Regions from separate parts of the Viridibacterium curvum genome, predicted to be linked through region 2. Evidence: predicted binding sites of a transcription regulator. Region 2 holds the regulator's gene; the other holds the start of a gene.
What was found. Region 2 encodes sigma-54, which starts transcription at its own class of promoters, with help from an activator protein. Its sites were predicted from a motif close to TGGCACGCTTNCTGCTNA; they were not measured.

Region 1 (7,785 bases), on a different contig from region 2:
TGGCCGTGCTCTGGTTGCCGTTCTCCAGCACCTTGGGCAAGGCCCACACGGCCAGCTGTTGCGCGACCAGCAGCGCCACGAAGCATGTGCCGATCCAGCCGTACAGCACGCGGTCCGGGAAAAAACGCTCGTAACCCGTTGCGTAGCCAAAGGCCAGCAGGATCAGCGCAATCGTGCCCCAGTTCATTACCGTCTTGCGCATCATGCGCCGGCGGTTGTCGGCCAGATTGAGCGTGCCGGGGAACGAGAGCGAGAAAACGATCAGTGCCAGCAGGATATACGGCGCCTCGACGGCTTCTCCTTGGTAGAAGGCCGTCGCGAACAGGCTGCCCACAATGATGACCGGATCGAGAAAAGTCTCGATGGCATGGGCAATGCTGAAACTGGCGCGTGCCAGGCTCTGCTGGCGATTTCGGTCAAGTGCTGCAAGCATCATGGGCAGGGGAGGTGGTCTGTCGGCTGGAACGAATGTGCCACACCGGGCCATTCCTGACCCCCCGGATTCAGAATCGGCAAGCCGCAGCATATACCGTCCAGTAGCGCGCCCGTGTGACGGCTGTCCTGAAACTGTGCAGTCCGGTCAGCGCATCATGGCACCGGGATCATGCCTCCAATGCCATGCAGCACGAAGTGCAACGATCTCGGGCTACACTCCGGCGACTTTCGGCCAGCGTGCCGCCACCGGATCTCCCTAACCATGCATGAACCCAGGCTGACGGCTGTTGCGCGGGTCACGATGGCCCTGATTGCGATGCTCCTGCCGCCCGCCCTTGCTGCACGCGACGGCAATGTGTTCGAGCTTACCCTCAGCGAGACCATCTCTTACGACGACAACCTTTATCGTCTCGCGCCTGACGCCAACGCCACACAGCTCATCGGCACCGAGCGACGGGATGACCTGGCTTCCTCCACAACGCTGGGCCTGAGCGCCGACAAGCCTTTCGGGCGGCAGAACCTTTATGGCTCCTACCGTCACATCTTCACGCGCTACCAGATCCACAAAAACGCCAATTACGAGCTCGACGACGGGCAGCTGGGCTGGAAAGGCGGCTTTGGCCGTGCCAATCAGTGGGATCTCTACGCCAAGCGCACCGCCGCCCAGAGCGACTACGCCGACAATCCCGGCCGGGTGGCGAATACCGCCACGACGGACATAGGCCACGCAGAAATGGACCTGCGCTATGCCTCCGACTGGCGTAGTCGATTTGTCTACGAGGCTTCGCGCTTGCGCAACAGCACTGCAGTCAGCAACGGTGGCGACTACGACGGTTACCTGGCGAGCATGTCGCTGGGGGTGTGGCCCGCAAGTGGAAACGGACTGGAGGCGCGCTATGCAAATTCCGGCCAGGACTACGCGAAGGGCCAGACATACAAGCAGCACGATTTCGGGCTCAATGCCGCCTACGGCGACAATCCGGCCTCCAGGTTCGAGGGTAGCGCCGGCGTGCAGATACAAAAGGCCGGCAGCAACCGGGAAACGCGACGCGGCCGCCTGAGCTTGCGACACACCTGGCGTCCTCGAGGGTCTTCGACGCTTAGCTTGCGGGTACTGCGCGAAAAGACCAGCCCCAGTACTTCCAGCCCGGTGCAGGCCGAAAGTTATGGTGGCGAAGCCCAGTGGACCTGGCTGGCGACCGCCAAGCTACGCTTCGACAGCAGCATCGACTACCGCAAACGCCACTATGACCCCTACCAGGAGTTCAGTGGCGCGGCGCCGATTGATCGGCGGGAGTACCTGCGGACAGCCAGCATCGCGCTCAACTATTTCCTCCAGGAGAACCTGGTTCTGGCGCTTTCCACCCGCAACGACAAGCGCGACGCCAACCACATCCGCTACAACTACGACTCGCAGAGCTATTCCCTCACGCTGCAGTATGTCTATTAAGGCCGCCTCGCACGGCCTCTTGATCAAGCGAACATGACAGATATGTGCTGGGGGGCTATAGTCCACCGGGCACGAACATCAGGGAAGTGGCACGCCGATTGCTAATGCTTTGCCCGTACGCCCTGCCGTTCCTCATCTGAACCCTGGAAGCCGCAACATGAAAAAAATGATGTTCCGCGTCATGGCCCCCGTCGCTGCGGCCTTCGCGCTCGGCGCAACCCCCTCGCTGCACGCTGCCGAAGTCCATATCGACGCTGTCGGTTTCGACGTTTACTACGACGACGCCCTGTTGCCCTTCTTCGGGACCCCCATTGTATTCAGCGGATCGTCGCTGGTTTTTACGGCGGCCAGCAACACCTTCGAGGCGCAGTCTTCCAGCACCTCCTGGGCTTTCTCGGGTGACTCCTTCGGTCTGCGCATCGTTGCCGATGCCGGCTACAACCTCAGCTCCGCCAGCATCATCCAGGCTGGCCAGCTCTCGCTGACGGGGGCCGCCTCCGAGGTGTACGCCGGTGGCGTGACACGAGCCGTCGATAGCCGCTCGCCCGTCATCAGCTACTCCCCCATGGTCGGCAGCGGTGTGGCCGCCATTGGTACCGCTGGCGGCACTTACTCCCGCAGCTGGGAGACCACATCCACCCAGCTGTTCAGCGCCGGCGCCAGCGACGTCCAGATCACCATCGACAGCCTGCTTGGCGCGCGCGCCGGCACTGGCGGCACCGCGTTCGTAAACAAGGGCTTTGTCACGCTCTCCGTCGTGTCTCTGGTAAGCCCGGTACCGGAAGCGGGTGGCTGGGCCATGTTGCTGGCGGGGCTCGGCCTGGTTGGCGGCATTGCCCGCCGGCGGTTGAGCTGAGTCCAACCCGCGAAAAAACAGGCGCCATGAGTGGCGCCTTTTTTTACACTCTTTCGTGATCTCGGTCACATCAACAAATATGACAGTTCCGGACGTAAAGCACCGGCGCACGCGTCCTTTCGGACGATCCGGCTGTCACGAAGCCCACACGAAAGCCTCTTTCGTGTGTCGACAGATTTGACGTTTTGGCAGAGAGATCGCCCAAAACGCCTCGCCGTGACGTCCTTTTGGCCGTGGCAAAGTGCCGGGAAGCCAATGGTCAGCGTGTTACATTGCGCCGGATCTGGAAGCGGCGCACGCGCCAGATCCACCCGGTCGAAGCCATGGGCAAGGGCCTGCCGGGCGCCCGGTTCGTGGCGACTTGTAATAATTCGCTGTCAGCATTCCGGCTCCCTGCGGCAGCCCCGCAAGCCGAATAACAATGAGGTCTTGATGAAAACCGTTCTGCGCGCTGCCTTCGTGGCTCCCGTAACCGCACTCCTGCTCATGAGTCTTGGTGCCTGTTCCAAGGGCGAGAAGGCTGCCGCCACACAGGTTGCCGCACGCGTCAATGGCAGCGAGATCTCCGTTCACCAGATCAATTTCATTCTCCAGCGCAGCAACGTCAAGCCCGAGCAAGCCAAGTCTGCCTCCGAGCAAATCCTTACCCGCCTCGTTGACCAGGATCTCACTGTCCAGAAGGCTGTTGATCGCAAACTGGACCGCAACCCCGAGGTCGTACAACAGATCGAAGCCGCCAAGCGCGAGATCCTCTCCCGCGCCTATCTCGAAAGCGTTGCCTCCGCAGCAGTGAAGCCGACCGACAAGGAAATCGCCGACTACTTCGCCGCCCACCCCGAACTGTTCTCTGCACGCCGTATCTACACCTACCGCGTGCTCGGCATCCAGGCCCCGGCCGACAAGGTTGCAGTCATTCAGGACATGCACGCCAAGGGCCGCAGCCTCGAAGACATCGCCCAATGGGCCAAAGGTGAAAACCTGCGCATGGTCGGCGATGGCGGCACCAAGACTGCCGAGCAGATGCCGATGCAAAGCCTGCCGCGACTCTCACAGATGAAAGACGGGCAGGTCATCATTGCCACCGGCCCCGCTGGCGCCGAACTCGTGCACCTCATACAGAGCCGCACCGAGCCCGTCACGCTCGAACAGTCCAAGCCCATCATCGAACGCTTCCTGACAACCTCGCGTCGCAGCGAACTCGTGCAGAAAGAAATGAAGCTGCTGCGCTCGGCCGCCAAGATCGAATTCAAGGGCGACTTCGCCCACATGGCCGACAGCCTGCAAAGCGCTCCAGTTGCCCTGCCTGATGCCTCGGCTCCTGCCGACGCCAGTGTGGGCACCAAGTAACGCGCCCTGTTTCATCACGAAAGCGAACCATGCAATCCCTCAAGAAGCTCCTGGCATTGCTCGCACTGTGCTGCCTGTCCCTCGCTGCCCAAGCCCAACAAGCCCCGCGTGAATACCTGTTGGGCGCGGGTGATGTTATCCGCATCAACGTCTTCCAGAATCAGGACCTCACTACCGAGGCGCGCGTCTCCGAAGGCGGCAACATCACCTTGCCGCTGGTAGGCACTTTCAAGGTTGGCGGCCTCACCTCGCAGGGCGCCGAGCAGAAAATCGCCCAGCTTCTCAAGGACGGCGGCTTCATCCTCAAGCCCCAGGTCACCGTGCTGCTCCTCCAGGCGCGTGGCAGCCAGGTCGCGGTGCTGGGGCAGGTCAACCGCCCCGGGCGCTATCCGCTGGAGACAGCCAACATGCGCTTCTCCGACATGCTCGCCACAGCAGGCGGTGTTGCCCAGACCGGCTCCGACACCGTCGTACTCACGGGTACGCGCGAAGGCCGTTATTTCCGCCAGGAAATCGACATCACCAGTCTATTCACCACGGGCGACGGCAGCAGCGACATCGTGCTGCAGAGTGGAGACGCGATCTTCGTTCCGCGTGCCCCCATGTTCTACATCTATGGCGAAGTGCAGCGCCCCGGCTCGTTCCGTGTCGAGCGCAACATGACCGTCATGCAAGCCCTCGCCACCGGCGGTGGCATGACCCAGCGCGGCACACTGCGCGGCCTGCAGGTCCATCGCCGCGACGCCAGCGGCAAGCAGCAGATCATCCAGCCGAAGATGGACGACATCCTGCAGCCGGACGACGTGATCTACGTTCGCGAAGCCATCTTCTGAGGTTGCAGTCATGAATCTTGCCCAGTTCCTGCTGATCCTGCGCGCGCGCAAATGGGTCGTCATCGCAGTGACCGTCACCCTGTTCGCTGTCGCGATGGTCATCACGGCGCTCATGCCGCGCCAGTACTCCGCGTCGGCCTCCATCGTCATCGATGCCAAGGGCGTAGACCCCATCAGCGGCCAGCCCATGCAAGTCATGCTGTTGCCCTCGTTCATGGCGACGCAGGTCGACATCATCAGCAGTGATCGCGTCGCAACGCGCGTCATCAAGCTGCTCAAACTCGACGAAGTGCCCCAGTTCCGCGAAAAGTGGGAACGTCAGACCGAAGGCCGCGGCAGCTACCAGAAGTGGCTGATCGACGAAGTGCTCGCCAAGCTCGACGTCAAGCCCGCACGCGAAAGCAACGTCCTCGACATCAACTACAAATGGCCTGATCCCAAATACGCGGCCTTGTTTGCCAACGCCTTCGCCCAGGCCTATCTCGACACCAGTGTCGAACTCCGCGTCGAGCCCGCTCGCCAATACGCCAGCTTCTTCACCGAGCGCAGCAAGGCCGTGCGTGCCGAGCTTGAAGAGGCGCAGAAGAAACTCTCCGACTACCAGCGTGAACACGGAATCACCGCTATCGACGAACGCATGGACGTCGAGAACTCACGCCTGAACGAACTCTCCTCCCAACTCGTCGCCGTGCAGGCCCAGCGTGTAGAAAGTCAGTCGCGCCAGCGGCAGGCCGTCAACAAGGACGCTCTGCCTGAAGTACTGCAGAACCCCCTCATCAGCAGCCTCAAGGCAGAACTCGCCCGCGCCGAATCGCAGCGCGAAGACATCGTCCGCCGCCTTGGCCGCAATCACCCCGACTACCAGCGCAACGAAGGCGACATCAGCCAGATGCGCGAGCGCATTGCGCAGGAAACCGCCCGCATCGTGAACTCCGTCGGCACCGGCAACCAGGTCAACATCCAGCGCGAAAGCGAAATCACCGCGTCGATGGAAGCCCAGAAGAAAAAGCTGCTCGAACTCAAGAACCAGCGTGACACGCTCACCGTGCTGCAAAACGACGTACAGACCGCCCAGCGCAGCCTCGAAGCCATCAACCAGCGCCTGACCCAGACCAGCCTCGAAAGTCAGGTGCAGCAGAACAACGTTGCCGTGCTCAACTCGGCGTTCGAGCCCATCGACCCCTCCAGTCCGCGCGTGTTCCTGAACGTGGTCCTGTCGCTCGTCATTGGCGCCACGCTCGGCGTCGGCGCAGCGTTGCTGCTCGAATTCAGCGACAAGCGTGTGCGTAGCGCGCAAGACCTCAAGGACCTGCTGGGCGTGCCCATGCTCGGAGCGCTCGGCAAGCAGGTACCTCAGGCGGCTGCCGGCTGGTGGTCACAACTGTTTTCCCGCAAGGCACGAGCATGAACCCGCTTGCGACAGAGGCCCAAAACATGAATGCACCCGGCAAGCCCGTGCCTGATCGCGACCGCTCCATCGGCACCATCCTCATCGACGCCGGTCGTCTCAGCCCCGAACATGCCGAGCGCGTCCTCAAGGTCGCACGCGAAAGTGGCCTGCGTTTTGGTGATGCGGCCCTGCAACTGGGCGTCATCAAGCAGGACGACATCGATTTCGCGCTCGCGCGCCAGTTCGACTACACCTACCTGCCGCTGGGCGACAAATCCGTTTCCGCCGAAGTCGTCGCCGCCTACTCACCGGGCGCTCCGGTCGTCGAAGCCCTGCGCGCCTTGCGCACCCAGCTCATGCTGCGCTGGTTCGACGCCGACACCAAACACAAGACGCTCGCCATCGTCAGTCCCGCACGTGGCGAAGGGCGCAGCTGGCTGGCTGCCAACCTCGCGGTCGTCTTCTCTCAACTTGGCGAGCGCACGCTCCTCATCGACGCCGACATGCGCAACCCCCGCCAGCACGAACTCTTCAAGCTGGATAACCGGGTCGGCCTGTCCGCCATGCTGTCGGGCCGTGCGGGCACCGAAGTCGTCAGGCGCATCACCCCGCTGCTCGGCCTCTCCGTGTTGCCTGCCGGGGCGCTGCCCCCCAACCCGTCCGAGCTGCTGGCCCGCCCGGCCTTCGGACAAGCGCTGGACGCCTTCTCCGCCAGCTACGACGTCATCATCATCGATACGCCGGACGCCCGCCATTCCGCCGATGCGCAGACATTGGCCAGTCGCGCCGGTGGTGCCCTGTTGCTCGCACGCCAGAACGTCAGCGTCCTGGAGCACCTGCGCAGTACGGCTGAGTCCCTCGCCAGCGCAGGCGTCACCATCGTCGGCAGCACACTCAACGAGAACTGATCCACGCCGACGCAGACGACGCATCGTCGCTGCAGCCGATCCTGCCCGTCATGAACCTCAACATCCTGCCCGCCCCCGAACTCCGCCAGCGCTATCTGCCCTGGCTGGTGGTCCTGGCTGGTCTGTGTGCGCTCTATGTACCCAGTGTGGTCGGCCTGCTGCAAACCATCTGGGGCACCGAAGCCCAGGCTCACGGCCCCATCGTGCTGCTCGTATCCATCGGGCTGCTGTGGCTCAAATGGTCTGACATCTTCACGCCCGAGAAAGCCCGTCCGATGCCGGCCATCGCCTGGCCCATCATCTGCCTCGCGGCCGCCTTTTACGTCCTCGGTCGTTCGCAAGGCATCCTGCTGTTCGAAGTTGGCTCCCTCATCTGGATGATTGCCGGCCTGCTGCTGCTACTGCGCGGCATTCACTCCCTCAAGGCCGCCTGGTTCGCGCTCTTCTTCATGCTCTTCATGATCCCGCTGCCCGGCACCATCGTTGATGCCCTCACGCAGCCCATGAAGCTCGCCGTCTCCATCGTGGTCGAGCAAATCCTTTTCCTTGCCGACTACCCCGTGGCC
Region 2 (7,785 bases):
AGAACGTACGGCAGACAAGGCATTCGCGGCTTGGCCGGATTTGAGCTGGATCAAGCTTTGCGATTGCCTGAGGCGAGAGCATAGCGTCTTTCATCATGAAGGCTGGCTATGACCGCCGCGATCCCCGTGCTCACACACACACTCCCCAATCTGATTTTGCGTGGCCGTCCACTCCTGCCCGTCGTGCAAGGCGGCATGGGCGTTGGCGTCTCTGCTCACCGCCTTGCCGGCACCGTCGCTTCGCTGGGTGGGCTTGGCACCATTGCCAGTGTCGATCTGCGTCGCTTGCATGCCGATCTCATGGCACGTACCGAGGGTGCGACGCGCGAGCTCATCGAAGCGGCCAACCTCGAAGCGCTGGATCGCGAGGTCAAAGCTGCGCTGGAGCTGGCGCGCGGCGCGGGTGCTGTGGCTGTGAATGTCATGCGTGCCGTCAGTCAGTACGCCGACTATGTGCGCCAGGCCTGCCGTTCCGGCGCCAACGCCATTGTCATGGGCGCCGGCTTGCCGCTGGATTTGCCGGAGCTCGTGTCTGAGTTCAAGGAGGTGGCCCTGATCCCCATCCTGTCCGATGCGCGAGGCCTGTCGCTGGTGGTCAAACGCTGGATGCGCAAGGGGCGCCTGCCCGATGCCGTGGTGCTGGAGCATCCGGGCTGGGCGGGCGGTCACCTTGGCGCGGCAAATGTGGGCGACACCGCCAACCAGCGTTTCGATATGGAAACCGTGCTGCCCGAGTGCGTGCAGGCGCTTGAACAGCTTGGGCTGAAACCGGGCGAGATCCCCCTCATCGCAGCGGGTGGCGTGAACTCGCATGAACGCATCCGCGAGCTGATGGCGCTGGGTGCTTCGGCCGTGCAGGTCGGCACTGCCTTTGCCGTGACCGAAGAGGGCGATGCCGACATCGAGTTCAAGCATGTGCTGGCCAATGCGAAGCCCGAAGACATCGTCGAATTCATGAGTGTGGCGGGCCTGCCGGCGCGTGCCGTCAACACGCCATGGTTGTCGCGTTACCTGCAGCGTGAGACCAAACTGCAGGCAGCTGCCGAACGTACAGCCGATGCGGAACGGAATTGCTCGCAGCGCTGGGATTGCCTGATCCAGTGCGGCCTGCGTGATCGCCTGCCCAAGGCCGGCCAGTTCTGCATCGACAAGCACCTTGCCGCAGCCTGCCACGGTGACGTGAAGAATGGCCTGTTCTTCCGCGGCAAGGGCATGCTGCCCTTTGGCAACGAGATCCGCCCGGTGCGTGACGTGCTGGAATTCCTGTTGCGTGCGCCGCAGGCCTTGGGTTCGCCGTTGACCAAGGCTGCCCGGCCGGCCTGAGTTGCCGCCGCAAATTCGCGGCCCAAACAACAACGGCGCCTGCGGGCGCCGTTGTTGTTTTGGTTCCTGCCTAGTGCTCGAAGGGATCGTCCCGATCCAGCGCATCGCGCTGGCGGTCGACGAACTCTTGCGTCGAGTCGATGCCGCGCAGTTGCAGGATGGTGTTGCGCACGGCCGCTTCGAGCAGCACGGCGAGGTTGCGACCTGCCGCCACGGGCAGGATGATGCGGCGTACGCCAACCCCCAGCACGTCCTGTTCCTCATCGTCGAGCGTGAGGCGCAGCGGTTCGTCCTGCACGTTGCGCTTCTGCAGGTGCACGATGAGACGCAAGCGCATCTTGCGACGACAGGCCGTTTCGCCAAAGATCGTGCGGATGTTGAGGATGCCCAGTCCGCGCACTTCGAGAAAGTCCTTGAGCATCTCGGGACACTTGCCCTCGAGTACGCCCGAGGCGATGCGCGAGATCTCGACCACGTCGTCGGCAACGAGACCGTGGCCGCGCGAGATGAGTTCGAGCGCGAGTTCGGATTTGCCTGCACCCGAGTCGCCGGTGATGAGCACACCGAGGCCCAGCACGTCCATGAACACGCCGTGCAGCGAGACGCGCTCGGCGAGACGACGCGACAGGAAGGACCGCAGCACTTCGATGACGCGCGCTGATTCGAGCGGCGAGGCGAGTACGGGAACGCCAACATCTTCGCAGTTGCGGCGGATGATGTCGGGCACCTCGCAGTCGTCGGCGACGATGATTGCAGGGGGTGGTGCGGCGAGGATGGCGAGCAGGTGGTGCTCCAGCTTGTCCTTGGCCTGACGGCGCGCCCATTCGAACTCGGTCTGGCCGATGACCTGCAGGCGCGTGGGGTGGATCAGGTTGAGGTGGCCGACGAGGTCGGCTGCCCACACGCGGTCATCGTGAACGGTGATATGGGTGTCGAGCCGGCCTGCGACATGGCGCAGGCGCAGCGCGGCCCGGTTGGCTTCAAACAGCTGGGCGACGCTGGTTCGCCGCATTGGCGTCCCACTCGGCAAAGAGGCTGTGCAGCGCGCGCGCGTCGGCGGATTCCGTCAGCGCATCGCGGAATTCGCGATCACTGAACATCGTGGCGAGCTCGGACAGCAGCTGCAGATGCGCCTCGTTGGCCTGCTCGGGCACGAGCATGATGAAGATGAGACCGACGGGCTTGGCATCCGGGGCATCGAAGTTGATCGCTTCGGCCATGCGCATGAAGGCGCCCAGCGGCGACTTGAGGCCCTTGATGCGGCCGTGCGGAATAGCGACGCCTTGCCCAAGCCCGGTGGAGCAGAGCTTCTCACGCTGGGCCAGCGCATCGGTCACCAGCTTGCTGGATACACCGGCCTGGCGTTCAAACATGACGCCGGCAGACTCGAACACTGTCTGCTTGTCGCTGGCAGCAAAGTCGATGACAACGTTGGCAGCAGGCAGGATCTTGGAGATCAGGTTCATTGCAGGTAGTACGGACGCTTCGGCGCCTGGTATTCCGCGAGTTGGCGAGAGAGGGGGGAAAGTTTGCCTGATCGGACAGGCAGCGTCGAGATGAACGAGAGGTTTGTGCTGAAGCGGCCCTCTCCCTGTGCGGGAGAGAGCCGTCGCAGGGGCTCAGCCTTCTGCAGTTTGCTGGTGTTTGATGGCGTCGCGGGTATGGTCGGACGACTTTTCCTTGTGCTTGACGACCTGGCGATCGAGTTTGTCGATCATGGCGTCAATGGCGGCGTAAAGGTCTTCGTTGCTGCTTTCCACGAAGATGTCCTTGCCGCGGACATGAACCGTAACTTCGGCCTTCTGCTTGAGCTTTTCGACAGACAGGATGACATGCGTCGCAGTCACATGGTCGAAGTGACGGATTACCCTGTCTAGCTTGCCTGTGACGTATTCGCGGATGGCGGGCGTCACATCGAGGTGGTGGCCGGTGATATTCAGGTTCATAAGCGAACTCCTAGATCGTTTTGCGCTGACTGACCGGCGGAATATTGAGTGACTCGCGGTACTTCGCGATGGTTCTGCGAGCCACCACGATACCCTGCTGGCCCAACATCTCGGCAATCTTTGCGTCCGACAGCGGTTTTTTGCCGTCTTCCCCTGCGACCATCTGGCGAATCAGCGCGCGAATCGCCGTGGCGGAGCAGGCACCGCCCGTGTCCGTAGACACGTGACTGCCGAAGAAATACTTCAGTTCATAAATCCCACGCGTCGAGGCCAGGTACTTCTGTGTGGTGACCCGCGACACCGTGGACTCGTGCAGTTCCAGCTCTTCGGCAATTTCCCGCAGGGTCAGGGGCCGCATGGCCACTTCACCGTGGTCGAAGAACTGGCGCTGTCTTTCAACGATAGCCTGCGACACGCGCAGGATCGTGTCAAATCTTTGCTGGACGTTCTTTATCAGCCATTTTGCCTCTTGCAGTTGCGTGGACAGCGAGCCGCTGATGCCACGGTTCTGATGAAGGATATCGGCATAGACCCGGTGAATCCTGAGCTTGGGCATGGCCTCGGGGTTCAGGTTAGCCGTCCAGGCGCCACGGTACTTGCGCACGATCACATCCGGCACGATGTAACGCGCTTCCAGCGGCGCAAACTGGGCACCCGGATGCGGGTTGAGGCTGCAGATGAGTTCGTGTGCGGCACGCAGGCCGTCGTCATCGCAGCCCAGGCGGCGGCGGATCTTGACGAAATCACGTGCGGCGAGCTGTTCGAGACAGTGCTCGACGATGCCCATGGCCAGATCGCGCGTGGGGCTCTTGTCGCGTGCCTTCAGTTGCAGCAACAGGCATTCCTGCAGGCTGCGGGCGCCGATTCCCACGGGGTCGAAGTGCTGCACATGGCGCAAAGCCGTGACCAGCTCTTCGAGCTCGACTTCCCATTCTTCGGGGATCAGGGGGAGGAGCTCTTCAAGCTCCTGCGCCAGCATGCCGTCGTCTTCGAGCGCTTCAATGATGAGGCGGATCAAGGCGCGGTCGCGGTCCGAGAAGGGCATCAGCGCGAGCTGCTGCTCAAGGTGGTCGCGCAGGCTGGTGCTTGCGGCCTGGAACTCCTGGAAATCGCTGTCGTCGTCGCTGTCGTTGCTGCCACTGCCGCTGCCCGTGGCTTCGGCACGCCATTCGGCAGCCTCGCCGATGTCGTCGTCCGACACCGAGTCGTAGGCCTCGGTAATGGTGTCGGGCATTTCGACGGTGGTTTGCGGCTCGAAGTCCTCTTCGCCATTGGCGTGGCGGTCGGACAGTTCACTGGCTGCTGTCGCAGCCTCTGCCGTGGGCACGTCCTGCATCGGTGCGACATCTTCGCCCTCCTCGGCGCCATCGCGTTCGAGCAGAGGGTTTTCGAGCAGCATGCGCTCGATTTCGGTATTGAGCTCCAGGGTGGACAGCTGCAGCAGTTTGATGGACTGCTGGAGTTGAGGCGTAAGCGCTAGCTGTTGGGAGAGACGTAACTGGAGCGAGGGCTTCATGACTGGATGATGCGTGATTTACAGCCGGAAATGTTCACCCAGATAGATCTGGCGAACCTGGTCATTCTGCACGATCTCGTTCGGACGACCGCCCGCCAGCACTTCGCCGGCATTGATGATCCAGGCGTGGTCGCAGATACCGAGGGTTTCGCGCACGTTGTGGTCGGTGATCAATACGCCGATTCCGCGTGCCTTGAGGTAGCCGATGATCTTCTGGATGTCGATCACCGCGATCGGATCGACGCCCGCGAAGGGTTCATCGAGCAGGATCAGTTTGGGGTTGGTGGCGAGTGCGCGCGCAATTTCGACGCGACGGCGTTCGCCGCCAGACAGGGATATCGCATTGGCGTCGCGCAGATGGCCGATGTTGAGCTCGTCGAGCAGTTCGTCGAGGCGACCCCGTTGCTCGTCCTTGCCGAGCTTTTGCAATTCGAGGACGGCGAGGATGTTTTCCGTCACCGTCAGCTTGCGGAACACCGAGTTTTCCTGAGGCAGATAGGACAGGCCCAGCTGCGCACGACGGTGCATCGGCAGGTGGGTGATGTCGGTGCTGTTCAGGTGAATGCGGCCGCCATCTGCCTTGACGAGACCCACGATGGTGTAGAAGCAGGTCGTCTTGCCCGCACCATTTGGGCCCAGCAAGCCGACGACTTCGCCGCCGCCGACCTGGAAGGACACGTCCTTGACCACGGTGCGGGCTTTGTAACGTTTGCGGACGCCTTCAACCTTCAACAAACTCATGCACGGGATCTTTCAGCAACTTGCGGATCAGCTCCGCCGAAAAGCCGCGCGACTGCAGAAAGCGGGCTTGCCTGGCCCAGTCCTTCGCATCGACGGGCGGCTGCCCGAATTTCTTTTTCCACACGCTCCGTGCGCGTGTCAGTTCGTCTTCAACCAGTACCTCACCGAGTGCGGTGCTGGCGAGTTCTTCCGTCACACCACGGTCACCCAGCTCGCGGCGGATGCGGGCACTGCCCAGTCGTCCGGCGCGTGATCTCACATAGCTTTCGGCGAAGCGCGCGTCGGACTGAAGCCCTGTTTCTGCCATGCGGTCCAGCACGGCCTCCACGTCATCGCCCTCATCGGCACGCGCAGCCAGCTTGCGCCGCAGCTCCTGCCGCGAATGCTCGCGGGTGGCGAGCAGACGCAGTGCAGTGCTGGTGAGGGAGGAGGCGGGCTTCTTCACTGCGGGCTCCGGTCAGATCCGCGGACGCCGGGCTTACTCGGCGGCCACGGCCTGCATGGCTGCGACGCCGACAGCTTCGCGGATCTTGTTTTCGATCTCGCGTGCGGTCTCGGGGTGCTCACGCAGGAACTCGCGGGCGTTGTCCTTGCCCTGACCGATCTTCTCGCCTTGATAGGCGTACCAGGCGCCGGACTTGTCGACGAACTTGTGATCCACGCCCATGTCGACGATCTCACCCTCGCGCGAGATGCCCTCGCCGTAGAGGATGTCGAAATGCGCTTCCTTGAACGGGGGCGCGACCTTGTTCTTGACGACCTTGACCTTGGTCTCGGAACCGATGACTTCCTCGCCCTTCTTGATCGTACCGGTGCGGCGAATGTCGAGGCGCACGGAGGCGTAGAACTTCAGTGCGTTGCCGCCCGTGGTGGTTTCGGGGTTGCCGAACATCACGCCGATCTTCATGCGGATCTGGTTGATGAAGATGACCAGCGTATTCGTGCGCTTGATGTTGGCGGTGAGCTTGCGCAGGGCTTGCGACATCAGGCGGGCTTGCAGGCCCGGCAGCTGGTCGCCCATCTCGCCTTCGATTTCGGCCTTGGGCGTCAGCGCGGCAACCGAGTCGATGACGAGGATGTCGACGCCGCCCGAACGCACGAGCATGTCGGCGATTTCAAGGGCTTGCTCACCGGTGTCCGGCTGCGAAATCAGCAGGTCGCCGACATTTACGCCCAGCTTTGCTGCGTATTGCACATCCAGTGCGTGTTCGGCGTCGATGAAGGCCGCAGTGCCGCCGATTTTCTGCATCTCGGCGATGACTTGCAGGGTCAGGGTCGTCTTGCCGGAAGACTCCGGGCCGTAGATTTCCACCACACGGCCACGCGGCAGGCCGCCAATGCCCAATGCGATGTCCAACCCCAGCGAACCGGTCGATACGGCCTGGATCTCTTCCTCCAGCTTGCCGTCGCCCATGCGCATGATGGAACCCTTGCCAAACTGCTTTTCGATCTGTGCCAATGCGGCGGCCAGGGCTTTTGACTTGTTGTCGTCCATTTCAATCCTCAATGTCTGCAGTGACGGGCGCTCACGGAAATTATGGCATAGACCTTGCGTAAGGCGTGCCGCGTTTCACAGCAACCGATGTGAATTACCGCGAACAATTGGAAATACTTCAACGCTGGCGCGGGTTGTGCGAATCGTAGAAGATGAGGGACTGAGCAGGATCCGGCCATTCCGGCCCATTCACGAATGACTCCATGAGGGCGACGCGGCGGCAACGCCGGGTCGGAAGTGATGCAAGTACAAAGAACAGCCTGGTCCGCCGTGCTGGCGTTGACACTGGCCGCGTGTGGTTCCGGCAACAAGAACGAGGGGGAAAAGGCGGCGCAGGGCGTGTCTGCCGAGGCAAGTGCGCCGGCAAGCCAGAGCGGTCCTGCCGCGGGCGGCGATCGTGCCGCGCGGCCGCAAGCGGTGACGACCGTCAAGTCGCGCATCGAATCCGTGCCGGTGGTGCTGGCGGCACAGGGCAACGTGCTGCCTATCGATGAAGTGGACGTGCGCACGCAGAAAACCGGCACGGTCGCCGAGATCCACGTGCGCGAAGGTCAGGAGGTTGGTCGCGGCGCGTTGCTGTTCTCGCTGGATGACAGGGAGGATGTCGCCAACGTTCGCAAGGCCGAGGCGACCCTGGCCGGCACGCAGGCGCAAATCGTGATCGCCGAGCGCGAACTGGCGCGCAACATCGATCTGTTCAACCAGAAGTTCGTTTCGAGCGCGACCGTGGATACCTCGCGCAACAAGCTCGAAACCCTGCAATC

Region 1: the regulator sigma-54 is predicted to act here: its motif matches at 1,973-1,990, upstream of ABEA02_RS16010 (PEP-CTERM sorting domain-containing protein).

The regions. Positions count from the first base shown of each region.
Region 1 covers NZ_BAABLD010000015.1:139,112-146,896, reverse strand. The annotation lists gene ABEA02_RS16020 (undecaprenyl-phosphate glucose phosphotransferase) at 1-436, opposite strand, end outside; gene ABEA02_RS16015 (hypothetical protein) at 698-1,885, shown strand; gene ABEA02_RS16010 (PEP-CTERM sorting domain-containing protein) at 2,043-2,741, shown strand; gene ABEA02_RS16005 (EpsD family peptidyl-prolyl cis-trans isomerase) at 3,174-4,088, shown strand; gene epsE (polysaccharide export protein EpsE) at 4,118-4,921, shown strand; gene epsF (chain length determinant protein EpsF) at 4,932-6,329, shown strand; gene epsG (chain length determinant protein tyrosine kinase EpsG) at 6,356-7,219, shown strand; gene xrtB (exosortase B) at 7,270-7,785, shown strand, end outside.
Region 2 covers NZ_BAABLD010000008.1:1,041,604-1,049,388, forward strand. The annotation lists gene ABEA02_RS12630 (NAD(P)H-dependent flavin oxidoreductase) at 109-1,323, shown strand; gene hprK (HPr(Ser) kinase/phosphatase) at 1,394-2,335, opposite strand; gene ABEA02_RS12640 (PTS sugar transporter subunit IIA) at 2,304-2,789, opposite strand; gene hpf (ribosome hibernation-promoting factor, HPF/YfiA family) at 2,943-3,269, opposite strand; gene ABEA02_RS12650 (RNA polymerase factor sigma-54) at 3,280-4,785, opposite strand; gene lptB (LPS export ABC transporter ATP-binding protein) at 4,804-5,526, opposite strand; gene recX (recombination regulator RecX) at 5,507-5,971, opposite strand; gene recA (recombinase RecA) at 6,005-7,021, opposite strand; gene ABEA02_RS12670 (efflux RND transporter periplasmic adaptor subunit) at 7,262-7,785, shown strand, end outside.